Regions from separate parts of the Rudaeicoccus suwonensis genome, predicted to be linked through region 1. Evidence: riboswitches for the same ligand, from Rfam matches in the RefSeq annotation. Region 1 holds a riboswitch; the other holds the start of a gene.

The links. Region 1 has a riboswitch for ZMP and ZTP ahead of purH (bifunctional phosphoribosylaminoimidazolecarboxamide formyltransferase/IMP cyclohydrolase). Riboswitches for the same ligand answer to the same signal wherever they lie in the genome.
Region 2: linked by a shared signal. The riboswitch ahead of BKA23_RS18205 (tetrahydrofolate dehydrogenase/cyclohydrolase catalytic domain-containing protein) and the one ahead of purH (bifunctional phosphoribosylaminoimidazolecarboxamide formyltransferase/IMP cyclohydrolase) in region 1 are both predicted to bind ZMP and ZTP.

Annotation. Positions count from the first base shown of each region.
Region 1 covers NZ_VIVQ01000001.1:801,199-805,612, forward strand. The annotation lists gene BKA23_RS03710 (aminotransferase class III-fold pyridoxal phosphate-dependent enzyme) at 1-2,331, opposite strand, end outside; ZMP/ZTP riboswitch at 2,471-2,549, shown strand; gene purH (bifunctional phosphoribosylaminoimidazolecarboxamide formyltransferase/IMP cyclohydrolase) at 2,581-4,200, shown strand.
Region 2 covers NZ_VIVQ01000001.1:673,107-677,520, reverse strand. The annotation lists gene BKA23_RS03150 (error-prone DNA polymerase) at 1-1,292, shown strand, start outside; gene BKA23_RS17925 (Rossmann-fold NAD(P)-binding domain-containing protein) at 1,296-1,715, opposite strand; partial or broken gene BKA23_RS18205 (tetrahydrofolate dehydrogenase/cyclohydrolase catalytic domain-containing protein) at 1,784-2,140, opposite strand; ZMP/ZTP riboswitch at 2,164-2,245, opposite strand; gene BKA23_RS03140 (LacI family DNA-binding transcriptional regulator) at 2,316-3,404, opposite strand; partial or broken gene BKA23_RS18095 (MFS transporter) at 3,518-3,928, shown strand; gene BKA23_RS18090 (MFS transporter) at 3,914-4,414, shown strand, end outside.

The sequences.
Region 1 (4,414 bases):
GCCCGCGGACGAGAAGAAACTGCCCTCGGCCGCGAACGCCTCTGCGATCGCGGCAGTGGTGACGACCGCACCCAACGGCTGGCCGTTGCCCATCGATTTGGCGACCGTGATGATGTCGGGCACGACGCTCTGTTGCTCGAATCCCCAGAAATAGTGCCCTGTTCGGCCGTATCCGACCTGCACCTCATCACTGATGCAGACACCGCCGAGCGCGCGCACCCGCTCGTACACACCGGCGAGATAACCATCGGGCAGGGCCACTCCGCCGCCGTTGCCGAAGATCGGCTCGAGGATCACCCCGGCGATCTGGTCGGTGTCGATCGCCGCCAGTTGATCGTCCAGATCCGACAGGTATGCCGCAGCCGAATCCGGCCCGCGGTGGGTGCCGCGGATCTGGTTGGGCGCGTCCATCAGCTCCACCCAGGCAGGTCGCGACTCCATCGCGCGCGGGTTGTCGCCGAGCGAACTCGTCACGGCATCCGAGCCGATCGTCCACCCGTGGTATGCCTCACGCGCGGCGAGCATCCGTGCGCGACCGGTCGCGGTCATCGCCAGTCGCAGGGCGAGGTCGACCGCCTCGCTGCCGCTGTTGACCAGAAAGACCTGATCGAGTCCGTCGGGCGCCAGGGCTGCCAGCCGCTGGGAGAGGGCAGCGCTGCCGGCGTAGTGGAACCGGCTGTTGGTGTTGAGCAGACTCCACTGCCGCTGCGCCGCGCGGGTCAGGTGCGGGTGCGCGTGGCCGGTCGTGGCGACGTTGTTGACCACGTCGACGTAGACATTCGCGCGGGTGTCGATGAGGAATTCGCGCCAGCCGCGCTCGATCTGCGGCGGGTCGTCGTAGTAGTGCTCCTGCACCGCCGCGAAGTGCGAATCACGTTGCTGCAGAATCGCTTCCGCCTGCGGTGCGGGTGCTGCGACATCGGTGCCCACGAGTGGGGAGGGGTCGGGGCAGATGTTGCGCCATACATGCTCGGCGTGGGCCGAGACGAACCGTGGCGGGGTGCCCGGCAACGTGCACGCCTGCAGCCACACAGCGTCAGCGACGACCGTGTTGTTCGCGTCCAAGCCGAATGCTGTGACACCAGAGGGCAATTCGGGCAGTTTCGTGCCTGTGGGCAGCAGCACCTCGATGCCCAGCGCGAAGACGTCGGCGGTGCCTTGCGCGCTGAGTGGGTGCGCCCGGTCGAGGCGATACTCCCCGTACCGCGTGCTGTATGCCGGTGCTTTCCGCGAGAGAGGCAGTCCGTCGTGCCAGGCGTCGGGGGTCAGCCACGCGCCGTCGTCCCAGCGCTCACTGGTGACACCGAGGTCGACGGGTGTCACGGACTCGATGACACCCGTGAGGTCGAGCCTGCGCAGGTGCTGACCGGTGCCGCGGATCAGCCAGGTCATCTCCTCGGCGTCGAGCGCGAGCGCGATCTGCAGCGATCGGCGCTCACCGGCAGAGCGGACGGCGGCATACGAGTTGGTCCCGTCGGCGGTGAGGTCGTCGCTGCACGCGACGAGCACCCCGGTGCGCAGGACGATCAGCGGCCAGACCGCGGTGAGTTCGGCGTCGGTGAGGTTCACGCGTCCGGCGAAGGCGTCGACGACGGCCAGCACGGCGGCCACATCGTCGGAGGTCTTGCCCAGCACGCCGGCGGCGGTCACGGCGAGTTCGGCGCAGCGCCAGCTCAGGCTCAGGTCACCGAAGTCGATGACGGCGGCATCTCCGTCCGGCGTGAGCACGACGTTGTCGTCGGTGACGTCGCCGTGGATCACCTGCAACGGCAGCTGATCCTGCACCGCTTCCAGGCGGGCGGTCGCATCGGCCAGTGTGGACCGCAGCGGCGGTGCCAGCTGGTCGATGACCTCGGTTGCCAGCCGCAGGTCCCACTGAGAACGCCGCTGAGTGCCCGGGTGGTTGAATCCGGCAAGGGCATCGACCACCCGCCCCGCGATGTCGCCGAGCAGTCGGCACTCGGCGGTGCCGAATCCGGCTCTGCCCAGCAGCGGTTCGCCGTCGACATACGTGATCACGTGCGCCAGCAGGTCGTGTCCGTCGACGGTGATCTCGTCCGCCCGGAACACCGGCACCGGTGCCGGAATCCCTGCTGCAGCCATGACAGCCAGGGCCTCGTGCTGAGCGTCGATCGTGTCGCGTTCCCAGGCCGGGTTGACGATCTTGACGACCACCGGGCCGTCGGTCGTGGTGATGCGCAGGTTGTAGTCCTGGTTGGACCCCAGCTCCCGATGAGCGCCCGTGAGGCCCCATTTGGAGCTCGCGACCGCCATCACGGGGTCAGTGCTGATCGGGGGCATCTGCAGGCCACTCAGATTGCCGTCATCCATGCCAGGACATCTCCCGCTCGCACCACATCGGATCGCTCTCCGCAGCAGCTACCAGGTTGCTGCCCGCACCGGTCTGGATCGTATGGCAGCCGCGGGACTTCGCGCGCGTGGTCGGTGAAGCCGATAGGGCCCGCTATCCTGGTAGACACACGACTGGCGCAGGTGGGACACCACCGGGGAGTGACATCCGCAGCGCATCGCCCGCCTGGGTGCGCTCACTGGAAACGCGAAAACGTTACTGGGAGAGTCATGTCACCATCAGCAGCAGACGGCCGCCGCCCGATCCGACGGGCCCTGATCTCGGTCTACGACAAGACCGGTCTCGAAGCTCTGGCCCGCGGTCTGCACGACGCCGGAGTCGAACTGGTCTCCACCGGCGGATCGGCCGCCCTCATCGACGGGCTCGGCATACCTGTGGTGCGGGTCGAGGAGCTCACCGGATTCCCCGAGTGCCTCGAAGGGCGTGTCAAGACGCTGCACCCGCGCGTGCACGCCGGCATCCTCGCCGACACGCGCAAGCCGGAACACCTTTCGCAACTGGACGACCTCGGCGTGGCCGCCTTCGAGTTGGTCGTCTGCAACCTCTACCCGTTCCGTGAGACCGTCGCCTCCGGCGCCACTCCGGATGAGTGCATCGAGCAGATCGACATCGGCGGCCCGTCGATGGTGCGTGCCGCGGCCAAGAACCACCCGAGCGTTGCGATCGTCACTTCCCCCGGCACGTATGACGACGCGCTCGCCGCCGTGGCCGCGGGAGGCTTCACGCTGGAGCAGCGCAAACTGCTGGCGGCGCAGGCATTCGTGCACACGGCCGACTACGACAGCGCCGTGGCCAACTGGATGGGCAATGTCTACGTCGACACCAGCGAGGGCACCGGATTCCCGCAGTGGTCGGGCGCGACGTTCACCAAGGCCGAGACGCTGCGGTATGGCGAAAACCCCCACCAGGCGGCTGCTCTCTATCGGCACTGGCGGGGCGGAATCGCGTCTGCACGGCAGCTTTTCGGCAAGGCGATGTCGTACAACAACTACGTCGACGCCGACGCTGCCGTGCGCGCGGCATACGACCACGGCGACCTGCCCACCGTCGCGATCATCAAGCACGCCAACCCGTGCGGCATCGCGGTCGGGGCAGCCGACGAGAGCATCGCCTCCGTCCACGCCAAGGCACACGCGTGCGACTCGATGTCGGCCTTCGGCGGCGTGATCGCGACCAACCGGCCGGTGACGGTCGAGATGGCCGAGACGGTCAAGGACATCTTCACCGAGGTCGTCGTGGCGCCGGCTTTCGACGACGGTGCCGTCGAGATCCTCAGCGCCCGCAAGGCGATTCGGCTGCTGCAATTGCCTGCCGACCAGGTGGCAGGCGACCCCGTCGAGATCCGGCCGATCTCCGGCGGGATGCTCATGCAGCAGCGCGACAAGGTCGACGCGGTCGTCCGCGACGGGGCCGGTGAGGTCACCGGTGGCGACGACGCGGCGAACTGGCGGCTGGTGTCGGGTGAGCCGGCATCGGCCGAGACACTGACCGATCTGCAGTTCGCCTGGCGCGCCATCCGCGCAGTGAAGTCCAACGCGATCCTGTTGGCGTCCGGCGGTGCGTCCGTCGGTGTCGGGATGGGCCAGGTCAATCGTGTCGACGCCTGCCACTTGGCAGTGTCGCGTGCCGGCGCGGAACGGGCGCAGGGCTCGGTCGCCGCGTCGGACGCCTTCTTCCCGTTCCCCGACGGCCTTGAAGTGTTGCTCGACGCAGGTGTGAAAGCCGTTGTGGCGCCTGGTGGTTCCCTACGTGACCAGTCGGTCATCGATGCGGCACAGGCTGCGGGCGTGACGATGTACTTCACCGGCACGCGGCATTTCGCGCACTGATCCTCAGGCCCCGGCGACCGCACGTTCGTTGTCTCGGGGCGTCGTACGTCCGACTCCCGACCCCGAGAGGTGTGCCGCAGCTCGTTTCGGCCCGCCGGTCGACGAAAACCTGTGGAAGTCATCGGGTTCCGCTGCGTAGCGTCGGGAGCGTGATTGACGAGGTGATCTGCCGACCGGAACAGCATCGATGCGCAGGGCTGTCCGATGGTGGTGC
Region 2 (4,414 bases), 130 kb from region 1:
ACGTGCTCGAGCGCACCCTCGGTGTGCCGCTCTTTCAGGAGCAACTGATGCAGATGGCGATCGCGGTCGGTGGGTGCACGTCCGCCGATGCCGACCTGCTGCGCAGGGCGATGGGTTCCAAACGCGGTGTCGAACGTATGGATTCGCTGCGCGCCAAACTGTTCGCCGGTATGGCGGCCAACGGTCTGTCCGATGACGTCGCCAATGAGATCTACAACAAGATCGAGGCCTTCGCGAACTTCGGTTTCGCCGAGTCGCACGCGTTGAGTTTCGCGGTGCTGGTCTATGCCAGTTCGTGGCTCAAACTGCACTACCCGGCGGCCTTCCTGGCTGCCCTGCTGCGTGCGCAGCCGATGGGTTTCTACTCCCCGCAGACCCTCACCGGCGATGCCCGCCGGCACGGCGTGACCGTACTGTCGCCCGACATCGTCCACTCGTCGGTGTACGCCGACCTCGAACCCGAGTCAGCCGACGCACTGGCCCGCCGAGGCGGCCGCGACGAGTGCTTGCACGATCATGCACACACGGACATCGGCGAATTCGATGCAGCTGCACCCCCGGACTGGCAGGAGCATCGCCGCGACTGGCAGCACGCTGTGCGCCTCGGCCTGGCCGACATCACCGCGTTGGGCGCGGCACCTGCCGAGCGCATCGTGCAGCAACGCAATCTCGGTGGGCCCTACCGCGACCTCGCCGATCTGGCGCGCCGGACGGAACTGACCACCGAGCAGATGGAGGCGCTGTCGCTCTCGGGTGCGCTCGACTCGATGGCCGGCTCCAGACGCGCGGCGCTATGGCAGTCAGCCGAGGCAGCATCGATCCGCTCCGGCCAGCTGGAGGTGCGGGTGCCCTACCAGCCTCCGCTGCTGCCGGAACTCAGCCTGGGCGAGTTGCTGGCGCACGACCTGCAGTCGACCGGCATCAGCCCGGCCGACCATCCCATGCAGCACTGTCGCGCCGACATGGATGCCCGCGGAGTGCTGCCGATCACCCAGTTGCTGCACTTCGAGACCGGCCGGCGGATCCATGTCGCCGGGGTTGTGACGCATCGGCAACGGCCGGCGACCGCCAGCGGCATCACCTTCCTCAACCTCGAAGACGAAACCGGGATCCTCAACGTCATCGTGTCCCGCGGTGTCTGGCATCGACACCGCCGCATCGCCAGAGCGGCGCCCGCGATGGTGGTGCGCGGCATACTCGAACGGTCGAAGGAGGGTGTCGTCAATCTGGTGGCGGACAAGCTCGAACACCTGACCATCCACGTGCGCACCCGCTCGCGTGACTTCCAGTGATCGTCATTCGCGTCGTTCCGCGGCGGTGACCGTCTGCGACATCAGCGTGGCGATCGTCATCGGCCCGACACCTCCAGGCACCGGCGTGATGTATGCCGATCGTGTTGCTGCAGTGGCGAATTCGACGTCGCCGACATTTCCCTCGTTGTAGCCCGCGTCGACGACGACGGCACCCGGCTTGATCCACTCCCCCTTGATCAGCTCGGCACGACCGACGGCAGCGACCACGATGTCAGCCCGCCCGACCTCTGCGGCCAGATCCGGCGTGCGCGAATGACAGATGGCCACGGTCGCGTCCTGCTGCAACAACAACATCGCCACCGGTTTGCCGAGGATCGCGCTACGGCCGACCACACACGCAGTGCGGCCGGCCACCGGGATGTCATACGCCGCCAGCAGATCGACGATTCCGGCGGGATGCACGATCGAAAGCAGTCGTCTCCCATTGCCATCGCGGCGAAGCTCGCGAGTGTGACACCGTCGACGTCCTTGCTCGGGTCGATGGCTTCGCAAACTGCGCGTTCGTCGATCTGGCGCGGCGCGGGGTGCTGCACGAGAATCCCGTCGACCACCACGTCCGCCGACAGTGCAGCGACTGCTGCAACGGCCTCGACCGTGGCACATGCGGCATCCAGTGCGACGTGACGGGAGTCGATCCCGAGCCGTTCGCACTGCCGTTGCTTCATCGCGACATAGGTCTGCGACGCGGGGTCGTCGCCGATGAGCACAGTGGCGAGCAACGGCCGCCTGCCAGTTCTTTGGGCGAACGCTGCAGCCCGCGTCGCAGTTGTGGCATTCGCCTCGCGCGCCACTGCGGTTCCATCCAAAAGCCTTGCCTGCGAATGCATTTCGACATACTCCTCATCAGTGATGAGGGCACCCAGGCGGGCGATGCGATCTCGAGCGGTGCACTCCCCGGTGGTGACCCACCTGCGCCAGTCGTGCACCACGATCGTAGCCGGTGAGGTGGACACGACCCGCGAGCCGGATCGGATCTCCCACGACGAGTAGTGCGCGCCAACCTCAGACGTGCATCGTCTCCGTTGGCGCAGGCCCGGTGGTGTCGCCGATCCGCAGGCTGACTTCGAAGACGGAGCTCTCGACCTGCTGCCCCTCGAGCAACCCGCGCACCTTCTCCCCGAGCGCGCGCCCCTTGGCCATCGGACGCTGGTCGATGGTGGTCAGCGTGCGGTCGAACCACGGCAACGCGACACCGTCGAAACCGGTGACCGAGACATCCTGCGGCACACGAAGCCCGCGCTGTGTCACGGCCTGCACTGCGCCGGCGGCGAGCAGGTCGCTCTGGGCGATGATCGCGGTCGGCGGTGACGGAGCATCCAGCGCCGCGTCGGCCGCCGCTCGCCCGGAGGCGAAGTCGGCCTCGGCAGCCTCGATGAGATCCGCATCGGCAAAGACATCCAGCACGCCGAGCGCGCGGTCGCGCGTATCAGGGAAGCCGCTCGCGCGCACCTGTCCGACAGTGCGCCGACCGGGGCCGCTTCCCCACCGCAACGGCATCATCACGTGCGCGACGCGTGTGTGCCCCAGATCCGCCAGGTGTTGGGCGACGTCGCGGGTTGCGGCCCGCTCGGGCACCTCGACCCGCACGACTTCGTCGCCCGTGGGCGAACTCGTGCCGACGACCGGTATGCCACGCGCGAGGAATTGGTCCGCGAGCTCGTTGTGCTCCTCACCGCAGAGCAGGAAGACCACCGCATCGGCCGCAACCCGCGACGGCTGCGGAGCCTGGTCACCATGACCTTCGCTCACGTCCGGCAGCAACAACAGCCCGCAACCGAGCTCTCCGACCACCTGCGCCAGCCCGTCGAGCACGGCCACCACGAACGGATCGCGGAACGCGTGCAGGATTCGCCGCTCGACGACCGCCGCGATGACGCCACTGCGGCCGTTTCGCAACGAGGATGCCATCGGGTGCGGCCCGGCATACCCGAGGTCGAGCGCTGCGGCACGGACACGTTCAGCGGTTTCGGCAGCCACCGGCTTGTTGCCGCTGAAGACCAGTGACGCCGTCGAGGTGGCCACTCCGGCGAGCTCGGCGACATCTCGCAAAGTGGCTCGACCGTTGCGTCCCGCTTGACCTGTCACTGACATGGGTAGCAGACTATCGAATCGATTCGTCGAATCGATTCGACAATCATTGTGCGCCAACGCGCATCCCTTACGACAACCGATGACATCCCGCACCACTCGCACGTGATCCACCCAGGAGTTGGAACCCAATGACCACTTCGAGCACAGCAGCCCGTGCCCTGCCGGACGACGTGCAGCGCAGCGTTGCGCTGCAGCGGGCAATGTGGGCGGTCATTGCGGTTTTTGCGCTCAACGGTGCGTCGTTCGCGACCTTTGCGTCCCGGATCCCGGACGTCAAGGCGCAGCTCGGCCTGTCCGCTGCCGGCCTAGGCCTCTTCCTGCTGTCCGGGTCCGCCGGCAGCGTCGCCGGGCTCCCCCTGTCCGGCTGGGTGGCCGGCCGGCTCGGCTCGTTGCGGACCGTGCTGATCGCCAGTTGCGCCACCACCGCCGGGTATGCCGGGGCTGCCATCGGCGTCAGCCTCGGCAATGTGGCCCTGGCCGCGATCTGCCTGTTCGTCGCCGGATTCGGGATGGGCTCATGGGATGTCGCGATGAACCTCAAGGGCACCGTCGTCGAGCGCGGCCTGGGCAAGTCGATCATGCCGCGCTTTCACGCTGCCTTCAGCGGAGGCACCGTCGTCGCCGCCCTGATCGCCGCAGGGATTTCCGCGGCGCACGTCTCGATTCTTGCCCACGTGCTCATCGGAATGGCGTTTATCCTCGCCACCACCATCTGGTGCGTGCGCGGCTTCAACGCCATAGAGGACGACCACGAAATTGACTCTCCTGCAGACGAACCCGAAGAAACCAGCTCGCACTGGGGAGCCTGGCGCGAACGTCGCGTGTTGTTGATCGGCCTGGTCACCCTGGTCGCGGCCTTCACCGAAGGCACTGCCAACGACTGGATGTCGGTGGCCTTCGTCGAGGGCCACCATGTGCCGAAGTGGGCGGGGATTCTGGCGTTCGCGACCTTCCTGTCGTTCATGACGTGCGGGCGGCTCGTCGGCACCTCCCTCATCGACCACTTCGGC